One region of the Streptacidiphilus sp. MAP12-16 genome, then DNA from elsewhere that is predicted to be linked to it. Evidence: riboswitches for the same ligand, from Rfam matches in the RefSeq annotation. Region 1 holds a riboswitch; each other region holds the start of a gene.
The links. Region 1 has a riboswitch for cyclic di-AMP ahead of ABIA33_RS08425 (NlpC/P60 family protein). Riboswitches for the same ligand answer to the same signal wherever they lie in the genome.

Region 1 (3,438 bases):
CTGCCCACGCGGACCCCAAGCTGACCACCGATCAGGCCAAGTCCCAGGTGGACGCGGACCGCAAGGCGGCCGCCGCGGCGACGGAGCAGTACAACGGCGCGCAGCTCCAGCAGCAGGCGCTGCAGCGGAAGGTGAACCTCCTGCAGGACGAGATAGCCCGCCAGCAGGGCCAGGTCAACAAGGAGGTCTCGCAGCTCGGCGCCATGGCGAGCGCCCAGTACCGGGAGGGCGGGGTGGACCCGACGGTGGCCCTGATGCTTGCTTCCGACCCCACTGACTACCTCACCCAAGCGTCCACCCAGAGCGAGCTCAACAGCAGCGAGGCGACCGTTCTGGCGCAGCTCCAGGTGCAGGAGCAGACGCTGGCCCGGGAGAAGGCCCAGGCCGCACAGGAGCTCGGCGCCCAGCAGGCGCTGCTGACCCAGATGCAGAAGGCCAAGGCCTCAGCTCAGGCCCGGCTCAACCACGCGCAGTCCGTGCTGAACGCGCTGACCCCGGCCCAGCAGAAGCAGGTGAACGCCGGCGGCGGCGGGGGTAACAACTACGGCTCCGCCGGAACCGTCGACAACCACATGACCGTGAGTCAGATCAACCTGTCCGGCATCTCGTCGGCGGCCCGCACCGCGATGCTGGCGGCGATGAGCAAGGTCGGCATAGCCCCCTACTCGATGGGCGGAGCGGGCCCGAACGAGTTCGACTGCTCGGGCCTGGTGATGTGGTCCTACGCCCACGCGGGTGTGAGTCTGCCGCACTACTCGTACTCGGACGAGACGGTGGGCAGCCCGGTGGCGTCGCTGGCGGACGCGAAGGTCGGCGACATCATCGTGCTCGAGGGCGGTGCCCATGTGGGGCTCTACGCGGGCAACGGGATGCTGCTGAACGCTCCCCAGTACGGCTACACGGTCTCGATTCAGCCGCTGAGCTACTTCGGCTCGATCGTGGCCATCCGCAGGTTCTGACGAACCGAAGGGAAAGAGCTGACCTCGTGTTGTGACTCACGTCACTCGCGTCTCAGTCCTCCAGGGGCGATGACCGTTTTGACCGCCATGTCGTCGTCAGATGGTCATACTCCAACTACGTTCGGTTGATGTTCTGACACGGCATCGCAACCTTAGAGAGTTTTTACTTACAAGGATTTGAACGGATCACGGTTGGGTCACTAGTGTCAGCCACCGAACCACCGCGAAGTCGATCACCCAACCGGGTGGCAGCGGGGGTTTCCGCCGAGTCCGACCGCACGGCAGGACGTCCCCAACCGGGGGGCGCCCACAGGGGATAGCCGTCAGTCTCGGAGCCGGGGAACCATGTTCCTCGGGGTGAATCGACGCCAGGCCGGTCCGCCGGTGAAGCGTTGTAGGGCACGTCTTCCAGCCCGAACCCGTCAGCTCACCCGGTAGGCGGCCGTAGGAAGAAGGAGCTCGCCTTCGTGGCGTCCCATCGTCGTCCCAAAGCCCCCAGCCGCGCTCGGATATCCGTGCTGACCGCAGCTGCCGCCACCACCGTCGCACTCACCGCGACGGCGACCCAGTCGGCCCAGGCGGCGCCGCAGCAGACCACCGCTCAGCTCAAGGCGCAGATCGACCAGCTGAACCAGGACGCCGACACCGCCGTCCAGAAGTACGACGCCGCGCAGGCCCAGCAGCAGCAGCTGCAGAGGCAGACCAGCACCCTGCAGGACCAGGTGGCGCGCCAGCAGGCCGCGGTGAACGCCAAGGCGTCCGCCCTCGGCGCCATAGCCAGCGCCCAGTACCGCGCCGGCACGATCGACCCCACGGTCGCGCTGATGCTCGCGTCGAACCCCACGGACTACCTGAACAAGGCGTCCGCGGCGCAGCAGGTCGGCAGCAGCCAGGCGAGCCTGCTGGCTCAGCTGCAGAGCGAGCAGACCCAGCTCGGCAAGGAGAAGGCCGAGGCAGAGAGCAAGCTCCAGGCCCTCGACGCCACCAGCAAGCAGCTGGCCGCGTCCAAGAGCGCCGTGCAGCAGAAGCTCGCCGCCGCCAAGGCCAAGCTGGACTCCCTCACCGCCTCGCAGCAGGCAGCCCTCGCCGCCGCGAACAACGCCAGCTCGAACAGTGGTAGCGGCACTGCCAGCCGTGGCAGCAGCGGCCGGGTGAACCTCGGTTCGTCCAAGGCCGGCGACTCGGCCGAGGCGACCGCTTTCGCCGCCGCGCAGACCAAGCTCGGCGACACCTATGTCTACGGCGCCACCGGCCCCAACGAGTTCGACTGCTCGGGTCTGACCGAGTGGGCCTACGCGCAGGCCGGCATCTCGATCGGGCGTACCACCTACGACCAGATCAACGCGGGCACCGCGGTCGCCTCCACGGCCGACCTGCAGGTCGGCGACCTGGTCTTCTTCAACGGTGACTCGCACGTCGGCTTCTATGCCGGCAACAACATGATCCTGCACGCGCCGCACACCGGCACCGTGGTCAAGTACGAGCCCATGGGCCAGATCGGCTCGATCTACGCGATGCGCCACATCTGAGCCGCAGCTGACTCCCAGTGAGCCGCCGACAGCGGGCTGGGAACCGCTGAGGCCACCCGGACGGCCGTACGGGCCCGACCCCTAACGAGGGGTCGGGCCCTTCGCGTTGTCCGGGATGACCCCCGGCGACATGGCGTTTCATCAGCACATGCGTCATTCGATCGCATTTTCGCCATGCTGGGTGTTTGGACTCGATGTGTCCGACTCGCTAACGTCTGCTGCTCGGCCCTCCGCGTCGTCGACCGCCCTCCTGGGCGGCAACGGAGGACCGCCGGACCGCCGGGCCCGGCAACGGACGAATGGAGCTCGCCCACGTGGCGTCCCACCGACGAGCCCGACCCCTGGGCCAGTACTCCGCCATGGCGGCGCTCTCCCGGACGGCCGCGAGCGTCGCGGCCGCGACGGCTGCCGTCCTCGCGGCCGGAGGCAGCGCCCTCGCCGACCCCGGCGGGCCCGGCACCGGCGCCCCGGTCACCGCCGACGGCGTACGGCAGCAGCTCGACACCCTCTACGCGCAGGCGGAGGTCGCCGGACAGCAGTACGACGGCGCACGCGAGCAGGAGCGTGCGCTGCTGCACCAGGCCGCCCTGCTGCAGCAGCGGGTCGCGGACGAGCAGCAGCATGTCAACACGCTGGTCCAGTCGGTGGGTTCGCTCGCCGGGGCCGAGTACCGGCAGGGCGGCGGTCTCGACCCGCTGATGCAGATGCTGTTCAGCGCCCGCCCGGACCAGTACCTGGACCGGGCCACCACGCTCGACCAGGCGAACTCCTCGGCGGCCCTGACCCTGAACGAGATCCGGTCGGACCAGCGGCAGCTCACCCAGGACCGGGCCGAAGCCCTGTCGGAGCTGTCCCAGTTGGAGACCGTGCGACGGACCATCGCCGGCAGCAAGGCCCAGGTCCAGCAGCGCCTCGGCCACGCCCAGGCCCTGCTCGGCGGGCTCACCGCG
Region 2 (3,438 bases), on a different contig from region 1:
GCTCTCCCGGGAGACCTCAGGGTCGGCCGCGATGCGCTTCTTCGCCTCGGCCAGCAGGTTGCGCAGCCGGATCGGGTCCTGTGCGTTGTCGGGTTCGCGGCGGTGCGTGGCCATCAGCAGTGACACGGCCGGGTAGCGCCGGGGACGCCGAAGGTCTTCCAACACGGCCGGCGTCAGTTCGATGGTGTGCAATGGTGCGCCCTCTCCTGTGGTCTGGCTCGGCGTGAACCGGGGTGAACGCCTCCCCGCGAAGCGGACCGGGCGCCTGCTCCAGGAAACCAGCGCCGCACACCGGCCGCGACTCGGCCGGGCGCGCGAAACGGGCGGGAAGCGAATACCGCGAACTGGTTCATATCGAACCACGGCCGACCCGCGATGCCCGGCAAGGAGGCGCGAGGCGCGCTTGCGAGACGTCGCTCCGCGTCAGCGGCGGCGGCCCAGCCGACAGCATCGTGCCCCTGCGGCTGACGGTTCGTCGGCTGCAGGGGCACGATGCCGGGCGGTGAGGCAGGAGAGCTGCGATCAGCTGATGCGGCCGGCGAAGTCCGGCGCCCAGTTGCTGATGGTGTCGGTCTTGACACCGGCGCCCGGGTTGGCGGCCTCGACGTACTCGCCGCCGCCGACGTAGACGGCGACGTGGTATGCACCGGCAGCGGTGCCGTCATTGGACCAGAACAGCAGGTCACCGGGCTGAAGCGAGCTCAGCGAGACGCGGGTGCTGGCGGAGGCCTGCTCCTGGCTGGTGCGCGGGATGGAGATCCCGGCCTGGGCCAGGGCGGCCTGCGCCAGACCCGAGCAGTCCCAGCTGGACGGGCCGGTGCCGCCGTAGGCGTAGGCGTCGCCGACGTGCGCCTTCACGAAAGCGACCGCGGCGGCCATGTTGCCGCTGACGGTGCTGCTGGTCGTGGCGGCGGAGACGGCCTGGGTGGCCTGCGTGACCGCCGAGCCGGAGCCGGAAGCCGAGTGGGAGGCGGCAGCGGAGGCGGCGTCGGAACCGGACTCGGCGTCAGTGCTGGCGGTGGTGCTGGAGCTCGTGCTGGAGCCGGCGTCCGAGCTGGTGGAGGACTTGGACGCGACGCCGCCGCCGAGGGAGAGACGCTGACCGGGGTAGATCACGTTCGGGCCCGCGGTCAGCGTGGACTTGTTGAGGGCGTAGAGGCGCTGCCAGCCACCGGAGACGTGCTCCTTGCCGGCGATGGTGGAGAGCCAGTCGCCGGAGACCACGGTGTAGTTGCCGGCGGTGGTGCCGGCGGACGGGGTGGTGGTCGAAGAGGTGGACGCGGAGTGGGTGGAAGGAGTGGTGGCGCCGGAGGACGCGGACGCCGAGGAGGACGAGGAGGTCGTGGACGACGACGAGGTGTTGACGGAGGCGGGTGCGCCGCCCTGGCTCAGGCCGGCCTGCGGGCCGCAGACGGGCCAGGCGGTCGGGCCCTGCGAGGCGAGGACCTTCTCCGCGACGGCGATCTGCTGGTCCTTGGTGGCCTGGTCGGCCGAGGACGCGTACTGAGTGCCGCCGTACGCGGCCCAGGTGGAGGCGGAGAACTGGAGCCCGCCGTAGTAGCCGTTACCGGTGTTGATCGACCAGTTGCCGGTGCTCTCGCACTGGGCGACCGCGTCCCAGGTCGAGACGGAGGCGGCAGAGGCGGTGGTCGCGCTGACCAGGGGGATGGCGAGGCCGACGCCGGTCAGGCCGGCCGAGGCGATAAGGCGCTGGGTGGTGTTGCGGCGGGCCTTCGGGGCACGACGGCGCCCGGTGCTGGACAGCATGAAGAAGAGTTCCTCTCCCACGCCTACGAGGTGAGCTGTCGGATTCGGGCTGGAGTTGCCCGGCCGTGCGCTGCACGGCTTCACCCCTAGCCGCGATCGCGTGATCGCGGCGACTTACCTGGGTCCCCCGCTCCTGCCGTGGTGCGGTGTGTCGGGTCTCGACGCCTCCGGTGGCAGGACTCGGCGTTCCGGAGGTGTCTGTTCCGCATAAGTGCGGACGCCTCGCACGCTAGGCAGGCGGCCGTTGAAACCACAATGGTTTGTGATGCCCGTCACCGCCGGTGGTCCCACCTGGTGCCGTTATGTGGGCATTTGAATGGATCACCGCACCCGCACGAACGGCAGTGACCCGGTGCACAGGTGCACCGGGTCACTGGGAGAAGGAGGGAAGCGGCTACCCGAGTCGGGTCAGCCTGGCTCCGAGGGAGGGCTGGGACAGCTCGCGCTGGAGCGTGACCGGGATCTTCTGGGCGTTCTGCCCGGATCCCACCTCCAGCATGCCGACCGTCGTGCCCGCCGTGCCGGTGTGCGGAACCCCGCCGTCGGCGGCAACCAGCGTGACGTTCACCAACAGCCCGCTCCAGCCGACGACCGTCACGTCCTTGGAGGCCACGACCGGGGTCCTGCCGCCGAGCCCGTCGTCCACGTAGCCGACCACGTCGCCCTTCTTCGCGACGGTGTGCGCCTGCAGCGTGCCCTCGGCACTGACGACGACCTTCTGACTGTTGATCAGCACCGAGGGCAGCCAGCCGCCGGTGCTCTTCGAGGCAGGCTGGCTCAGCACCACGCCCACGATGGTCTGCGTGGTGCCACCGATCTGCTGCTGCGCCGCCCACATCAGGCAACCGAGGGCCGCGCTGCTGGAGCCGGTCTTGATGCCGATGACGCCGTTCTTGCCCAGCAGATTGTTGTTGTTGTACGTCAACGCGTTCCCGGGCGGAGTGAACGAGGGGGTGCTGACGATCTCCCGGAAGACCGGGTCCTGCATCACCGTTCCGGCCAGCTTGAGCTGGTCGTTCGCGGTGCTCCTGGTGGTTCCGTCGAGGCCGCTGGGGTCGGTGTAGGTCGACTTGGACATCCCCAGCGCCGTCGCCTCGGCCTGCATCTTCGTCACGAACGCGGCGTCAGAGCCCGCGTCCCAGCGGCCGAGCAGGCGGGCGATGTTGTTCGCCGAGGGGATCAGCAGCATCTGCAGGGCCTGGTACTCGCTGATCTGCTCACCCTCGGTGACCTTCATCACGGACTCGCCGCCGGCCAGGCCGGTGGTGTACTCCTGCGCGGCCTGGTGGTCGACGGTGATCGTCGGCCCGGGCTCACCCGTGCTCAGCGGGTGGTCCTTGAGGACGAGATGAGCGGTCATCACCTTGGTCACGCTGGCGATCGGCACCGGGTTGTCCGAGCCGCTGTGCCCGAGGGTGCCGAGACCGGGGACCTCGGCGGTCGCCTGCCCGCTGGCGGGCCAGGCAAGGGCCGGGGTGGAGCCGGTGAAGGCGTAGGTCGAGTCGGCGGTCAGCCGGAGGTTGACCTTCGGCAGCGGGCGCAGCACCTGGACCACGGCCAGGATCGCCAGGACGAGGCACAGCAGGCCGCCCCACAGACTGATCCGCTTGATCGCGCGGCGGAGCGGGGAGGCCGGACGGCTGCTGAGGGTGGCCAGGATCTCCAGTGCCT
Region 3 (3,438 bases), on a different contig from region 1:
GATCCGACAGATCCGCACGGGATGGTGGCCGAGCTCCGCAGCCTCCTGCGGAGACACCCGGCCCGTTCGAGGAGCGAAGTAGAGCGGCTGGTCAGCGCCACGGAGCGAGCCCTGGTCCGGGAGGAGCGCACAGCCGCGAAGAGCGCGGTCATCACCGAGGGCGCGGACGCGCTGGTCGGCGAGCTGATCCGGCAGGGCCGTGGACTCGCGATCACCAGCAACAACGCCCCCGAGGCAATACGCGCCTTCCTGGCCCTTGAGCAGTCCAGCGGACTCAGAGCCGCTTTTCAGGGGCACATCTACGGTCGGAATCCCGACCCGGACTTCATGAAGCCGGACCCTGACTGCGTCGCCCGTGCCCTGGACGGGCTGGGCTGCAGGGTCACTGACCGGTGTCTGATGATCGGTGACTCCGAATCCGACTTCAAGGCAGCCGCCTCCGCGAAGGTGCGGTTTCTCGGCTTCGCGCCGACCGAGAGGACGGAGGCGCGCCTGCGAGCGGCAGGTGTCCGACACCTGATCGCGCACCTCGATGAGTTGTGCTGGGCGCCCCGCCTCTGACGCCGTGCTACATCGTGGTAACGGAGCCGTGTCCGAGGCGCGGGCAACCTCGTTCCCCACTAGGGTGGCTTTCAAACTCGGCCCCGTCCGGTGCAGAAACCAAGCCATCTTCCTGAGTGCCAGGAGCTGCCATCATCATCAGCAGTGACCTCGTTTCTCCGACCGCAGGTGTGGAGCCCGTGGTGGTTCGGGCACCCGAGGCTGTCTACGACGATCTGGTCAACTCCGTACGGCGAAGAGTCGTCTCCACAGGTGGTTTCCACAACCGGAACTATCGGGTGCGGCTGACCCCGGAGGACGCCTGCACCCTCGGACTGGGCGTCGGCACCTCCCTCCTGCTCCGGGTCCGCCGGTCCGCTCCCGAGCTGCTCCGCGTCCGCCGGCCCACTTCCGAGATGGTCTGGCGAATCTGGCCGAATGAGAGTGCCGTGCTGCGCGTCCTGGAGGACGTTCGTCGCACGTCCACGCGTGGACGGGGCGTCGACGTCCCACAGGTGCTGCACACCGATCCTGACGGCACGGCGGTGCTCATCTACGTCGAGGGCTGGACGCTCGCGGATCGGGTTCCCGCGGGGGCGATCGTACCGGCGTCGTATGTCGACCAGATCGCGCGCTTCTTCGCTCAACTGGTTCGCTTCGAGCGGCAGGACTTGCCGCCGCTCCCGAAACCGTGGGCCCCTGAGGGCGACTCCTCGGCCTTCATGGGGAGCCTGGTGCAGTTCGCCCAGACGAAGCTGGCTGATGCCCATCGGGACGAGTTCGGCTGGCTGCTCCGCGAACTGGGCGTAGGCGACGACGCCATGAGTCGCTTCGGCGCCGGGCTGCCCAAGCTGCAGGGGCGGCCGTTCAGCCTCCTGCACACGGATGTGCACCGGCAGAACATCGTGATCGACACGGCCGATCGGCTTCGGGTCATCGACTGGGAGCACGCGATGTTCGGCGACCCGCTGTACGATCTCGCGACCCATCTGTGCCGGATGCGATATCCAGCGGCGCAGGAGCGACAGGTCATCGCCGCCTGGCGGGACGCCGTCACCGAGGTGTCCCCTGCCCATGCGTTCGGTCTGGAGCGGGATCTGAAGCACTATCTGGCGTACGAGCGCGCGCAGTCGGTCTACCCCGATGTGATTCGCGCCGCACTCACTCTGGGAGTCGCACCGGACGAATCGACGTTCACCCACGCCGTGAAACGCATCGAGGCAGCGCTGGCGACAGCCGCCCCACCTCTGGGTCTTACCCCGATCCTCGGGTGCGACGTGATCCGCAAGCTCTTGCTGGAGTGGCATCGTCAGTGGTCGGTCGCGAGGGTTCTCGCCTCTCAGCAAGCGACTTGAACACCGGCGGTGCCTTGTGAATCATGCGCCTCTCTGCCTAGCCTGCCCGGAACGCCCGCATGCGCGGGCGGCCGCCTCGCGGGACGCCGAGTCCTGCCCAACCGGGGGGCGGAACTCGACTTCTCGAACGGGCAGGAGCGGGGGACCCAGGTAAGTTGCCGCAGCTCGCAAGGCTGCGGCTGGGGGTGAAGGCGCGTCAGCGCCCGGGCTACCTCACGGCCCGAACCCGACAGCTCACCTCGCAGGCGTCGGAGAGGGACACCCTGACATGGTCTTCAACGCGTCTTCCGGCCGCCATCGCAAGCCCCGCACCAGTCAGACCCGGCGCCTGGTCGCCACCGCAAGCCTCGGCACGGCCGGCATAGCCATGCCGCTCATCGCGGCGAGCAGCGCCTCCGCCGCCTCCGTGTCCACCTGGGACCGTGTCGCGCAGTGCGAGAGCGGCGGCGACTGGTCCATCAACACCGGCAACGGCTACTACGGCGGGGTGCAGTTCTCCGCCTCGACCTGGGCGGCGTACGGCGGCACGCAGTACGCGCCGACCGCCGACCACGCCAGCAAGAGCCAGCAGATAGCGATAGCCGAGAAGGTCCTCGCCTCCCAGGGCGTCGGCGCCTGGCCGGTCTGCGGCCCCCAGGCCGGACTCAGCCAGGGCGGCTCCGCGCCCGCCCTCGACACCGCGTCCCCGACGCACACCTCGACCGGGACCACCACGCACAAGTCGGTCACCCACCACCAGTCGACCGGCACCCACACCTCGACCGGCACGCACACCTCCAGCGCTCCGACGGCGACCCCGACCTCCGCTGCCAAGCCGCAGATCGGCCACGGCAACTACACCGTCAAGCCCGGTGACACTCTGTCCGGTATCGCCCGGTCCGCCCACCTCAGCGGCGGCTGGCAGCCGCTGTACCAGGAGAACAAGACCACCGTGGGCGGGAACCCCGACCTGATCCTTCCCGGTCAGAAGCTCCAGGTCGGCTGACCACAGCCGCACCGCGGGCACCTCACCTGACGGAGCCCCTACCCACCAGGTGAACTACTGGTGGGTAGGGGCTCCGTCAGGTGAGACTCGCGTCGGGTCAGGGTGGTCGGACCCTCCGCTGCGGATAGGCTCAGGGGGAAGAGCCCACCGGAGTAATCCACCAAGGAGATGCCTGTGCCGTCCATCGACGTCGTCGTAGCCCGGGAGATCCTCGACTCGCGAGGCAACCCCACGGTCGAGGTCGAGGTCGGCCTCGACGACGGCAGCACCGGGCGTGCCGCCGTTCCGTCCGGCGCCTCGACCGGCGCCTTCGAGGCCCTGGAGCTGCGTGACGGTGACAAGTCCCGTTACGGCGGCAAGGGCGTGGAGAAGGCCGTGCTCGCGGTCATCGAGCAGATCGGCCCGGAGCTCGTCGGCTACGACGCCACCGAGCAGCGGCTGATCGACCAGGCCATGCTCGACCTGGACGCCACCCCCGACAAGTCCTCGCTGGGCGCGAACGCCATCCTCGGCGTCTCCCTCGCCGTGGCCCACGCCGCCTCCGAGGCCAGCGACCTG
Region 4 (3,438 bases), on a different contig from region 1:
GGGTGAGCCGATCAGCGAGCCGGTGGCGGTGAGAGCGGTGGCGCCGTGCATGGCGGCGATGCCGAAGTCGGTGAGGACGGGCGTGCCGTCGGTGCGCAGCAGGACGTTGCCGGGTTTGACGTCCCGGTGCTGGATGCCGGCAGCGTGGGCGGCGCGCAGGGCGGAGAGCACACCGCGTCCGATCCTGGCGGCCTCCGGAACGGAGAGCGGGTCGCGGGCCAGGCGGTCGGCGAGGCTGCCGCCACTGACCAGCTCCATGACGAGCCAGGGGTGCGGATGCTCGTCGGTGTCGACGATGTGATGGATGGTCACGACGTTCGGGTGCTGGAGCCGGGCGAGGGACCGCGCCTCGCGCAGCACTCGCTCGCGCATCTCCCGAGCACCGGCCGGGTCGGCGGCCGCCATCGCCGGGTCGAGCGGGCGGACCTCCTTGAGCGCGACCTCGCGCTGGAGTGCGATGTCGCGCGCCCGCCAGACCAGGCCCATGCCTCCGCCGCCCAGCTGCTGCAGCAGTTCGAAGCGGTCGTCGATGAGCCGTATCGCCGGCCCCCCAGTGTTCATGCCCGACATAGTAGGAGAAGCAGGCACTCGGGGAGACCCGCCGCGTGCTCGACGACCATGGCGGAGGAATCGACGTGCTCCAGGTCACCGATGTCTTTCTCGCCCGGGCGCGCTGAGGGAGCGTGCGGAGAGCCCGGCATGCGTCAGGTTGCATGCCGGGCTCTTCGTTCTCGGGTCGATCAGTACCAGTTGTGCGCCTGCCAGAAGGCCCAGGCCTGGTTGGGGCTGCCGTAGGTGGTGTTCATGTAGTCCAGGGCCCAGCGGAGCTGGGTGGCCGGGTTGGTCTGCCAGTCGGCGCCGGCGGAGGCCATCTTGTTGCCGGGCAGGGCCTGGGGCAGGCCGTAGGCACCGGAGGAGGGGTTGGTCGCGCTGACGTTCCAGCTGCTCTCGTGGGAGATGATCTGGTCGAACGAGGCGAGCTGGTCGGCCGGGACGATCTGCGCGGCGATGGACTGCGGGTCGCCAGTGAGGGTCGAGGCGGAGGCGTTGGTCGCGTTCGAGGTCGAGGTCCCAGTCGAGGTCGCGTTCGACGTCGAGGGCGCGGCCGAATGGGTGCTGCTGCTCTGAGTCGAGGAGGAGGCCGGGGCCGAGTCCTCGTGGTCGGCGGAGGTGGTCGCCTGGCCGCCGCTGAGCACCAGGCGCTGGCCCGGGTAGATCAGGTTCGGGCCGGAGGTCAGAGTCGCCTTGTTCGCCTGGTAGAGCGCCTGCCAGCCACCGGACACGTGGTGGGACTGCGCGATGGTGGACAGCCAGTCGCCGGAGACGACGGTGTACGTGCCGCCGCTGGCGGCGGGCTGCGCGGTCGCGTGCTTCACCGTGCCCGAGGTCGCCGCGTGCTTGGCCGCGGCCGGGGCGGAGGCGGTGTGGCTGCTGGGAACGGACGTGGTGCTGGAGCCGGTTGCCGCGGTGCTGACGTTGGCGGGTGCGCCGCCCTGGCTCAGGCCGGCCTGGGGGCCGCAGATGGGCCAGGCGGTCGGGCCCTGCGAGGCGAGGACCTTCTCCGCGACGGCGATCTGCTGGTCCTTGGTGGCCTGGTCGGCGGTGGCGGCGTACTGGGTGCCGCCGTACGCGGCCCAGGTGGAGGCGGAGAACTGCAGTCCGCCGTAGTACCCGTTGCCGGTGTTGATGGACCAGTTGCCGGTGCTCTCGCACTGGGCGACTGCGTCCCAGGTCGAGACCGGGGCGGCGAAGGCGCTGGTCGTGCCGACCAGCGGGAGGGCTATGCCCGCACCGGCGACACCGGCGGTGGCGACCAGGCGCTTGGTCTGGTTCGTGCGGGGGCGACGATGGCGGCCGTTTCCGGACAGAAGCATGGCAGGAATCCTCTCCGACGCCTGCGAGGTGAGCTGTCGGATTCGGGCCGTGAGGTAGCCCGGCCGCGCTGAGCACGGCTTCACCCCAAGCCGCAGCCCGTTGGGCTGCGGCGACTTACCTGGTTCCCCCGCCCCTGCCGTCGTGGGTGGTTGTGAGCGCCCTTGGCCTCCGGCGGCAGGATTCGGCGTTCCGGAGTTCTGGGTTCCGCTAAGTGCGAACAGGCTGCACGCTAAGCAGAAGGAGGCCTGTACCGCAACTTCCTGTGACGATGGCCACAGGAAGCACAGGTTGGCGTAATGTCCGTATTCTCCTATATAGGTACTACTTGATTTGAAAGTACTGTTTGCATAGGTAGATGCACAATTGACGCAGCGCCAGCTATTGGCCCGGGAGGGCGGTGGCGGGGGTCGCTCCCCCAGAGTCCGGGCTGAACGGGTGTCAGTTGCCGCGAGCAGGACGGGTGGCGGCCACGTAGGAGGATTCTCCTTGGTGACGTCTGATATATGACGAGCTGTGAGGTTACGGCGGCCTGAATCCCCCGTCGATGGATCGCGCAAGCGTGGTGGCACGGGTTGAAGGCTGGAGGGTCCTGGGTGCTGTGACCCTTGACACCTCTCTCGGCCGGTCCTAGCGTCTGCGGCACATCATATATGAGATCTCGATCCGGGCTTCTGGCCCGCCGAGGCACCAGCTTCGCCCGACGCACACCCCTGGAGCCGGAACCGTGTCCGACACACTCGCCCAGCCAGGCCGCTCCCGGCCCGGCGCCCTCCCGTCCCGGACCGAGGCGGTGCTGGACGCCATCAAGCACTCGATCCTCATCGGAGAGCTGAAGCCTGGGCAGGCGCTCGTCGAGACCGAGCTGGCCGAGCGTCTGGGGGTCTCCAAGACACCCGTGCGCGAGGCGCTGAAGACGCTGGCCGGCTCCGGCCTGGTGACCATGAGCCCCTACCGGGGCGCGGCGGTGCGCGAGGTCGACCGGGAGCTGGCGCGCTGCGTATACGACATGCGCCTGCTGCTGGAGCCGGTCGCGGCCGGGCGCACGGCAGTGGTGTCCAGCGGCGACTGGGGCGAGGCGGCGCTCGCGCTGGAACGGGCCGACCAGGCCGCGGACGCGGCCGACCGCTCGCTGGCGAACCGGGCGTTCCACCGGGCCCTCTACGCGGGCTGCGGCAACCCGCTGCTGGTGAAGTCGCTGGATGAGCTGCGGGACCAGACGGCCCTGGTGTCCAGCGCGGCCTGGGCCCGGCAGCCGTCCTGGCAGCGGGAGGCCCAGGAGCACCGGGAGATCCTGCGGGCCGCACAGGCCGGCGACGCGGATCTCGTACGCGAGCTGATGCGCGGCCACATCAGCGCCTTCGTGGCGCGCAACTTCCCCGAGAACGAAGCGGAGTAGGGCAGACCCATGACCTCGGAGACCTCGGAGACCTCGGATTCACCGGACCCGGCCCCGCCGCTGGACCTGCTGCGTGCCCGCTTGTCGACGGTCGTCGCCATTCCGGTGACCCCGTTCCGGGCGGACGGCGAGCAGGTCGACTGGGACATCCACGCCACACTGATCCA

Region 2: it holds a riboswitch for cyclic di-AMP, as region 1 does, so the genes downstream of both, ABIA33_RS01090 (transglycosylase family protein) here and ABIA33_RS08425 (NlpC/P60 family protein) in region 1, are expected to answer to the same signal.
Region 3: it holds a riboswitch for cyclic di-AMP, as region 1 does, so the genes downstream of both, ABIA33_RS05425 (transglycosylase family protein) here and ABIA33_RS08425 (NlpC/P60 family protein) in region 1, are expected to answer to the same signal.
Region 4: it holds a riboswitch for cyclic di-AMP, as region 1 does, so the genes downstream of both, ABIA33_RS32965 (transglycosylase family protein) here and ABIA33_RS08425 (NlpC/P60 family protein) in region 1, are expected to answer to the same signal.

The regions. Positions count from the first base shown of each region.
Region 1 covers NZ_JBGCBY010000005.1:230,575-234,012, forward strand. The annotation lists gene ABIA33_RS08420 (NlpC/P60 family protein) at 1-959, shown strand, start outside; cyclic di-AMP (ydaO/yuaA leader) riboswitch at 1,271-1,416, shown strand; gene ABIA33_RS08425 (NlpC/P60 family protein) at 1,427-2,488, shown strand; gene ABIA33_RS08430 (NlpC/P60 family protein) at 2,803-3,438, shown strand, end outside.
Region 2 covers NZ_JBGCBY010000001.1:244,163-247,600, reverse strand. The annotation lists gene ABIA33_RS01095 (chemotaxis protein) at 1-192, opposite strand, end outside; gene ABIA33_RS01090 (transglycosylase family protein) at 523-1,788, opposite strand; cyclic di-AMP (ydaO/yuaA leader) riboswitch at 1,773-1,926, opposite strand; gene ABIA33_RS01085 (D-alanyl-D-alanine carboxypeptidase) at 2,162-3,438, opposite strand, start outside.
Region 3 covers NZ_JBGCBY010000003.1:339,278-342,715, forward strand. The annotation lists gene ABIA33_RS05415 (HAD family hydrolase) at 1-561, shown strand, start outside; gene ABIA33_RS05420 (phosphotransferase) at 957-1,895, shown strand; cyclic di-AMP (ydaO/yuaA leader) riboswitch at 2,002-2,158, shown strand; gene ABIA33_RS05425 (transglycosylase family protein) at 2,164-2,880, shown strand; gene eno (phosphopyruvate hydratase) at 3,055-3,438, shown strand, end outside.
Region 4 covers NZ_JBGCBY010000035.1:40,311-43,748, forward strand. The annotation lists gene ABIA33_RS32960 (serine/threonine-protein kinase) at 1-561, opposite strand, end outside; gene ABIA33_RS32965 (transglycosylase family protein) at 741-1,874, opposite strand; cyclic di-AMP (ydaO/yuaA leader) riboswitch at 1,880-2,072, opposite strand; gene ABIA33_RS32970 (GntR family transcriptional regulator) at 2,600-3,271, shown strand; gene ABIA33_RS32975 (dihydrodipicolinate synthase family protein) at 3,281-3,438, shown strand, end outside.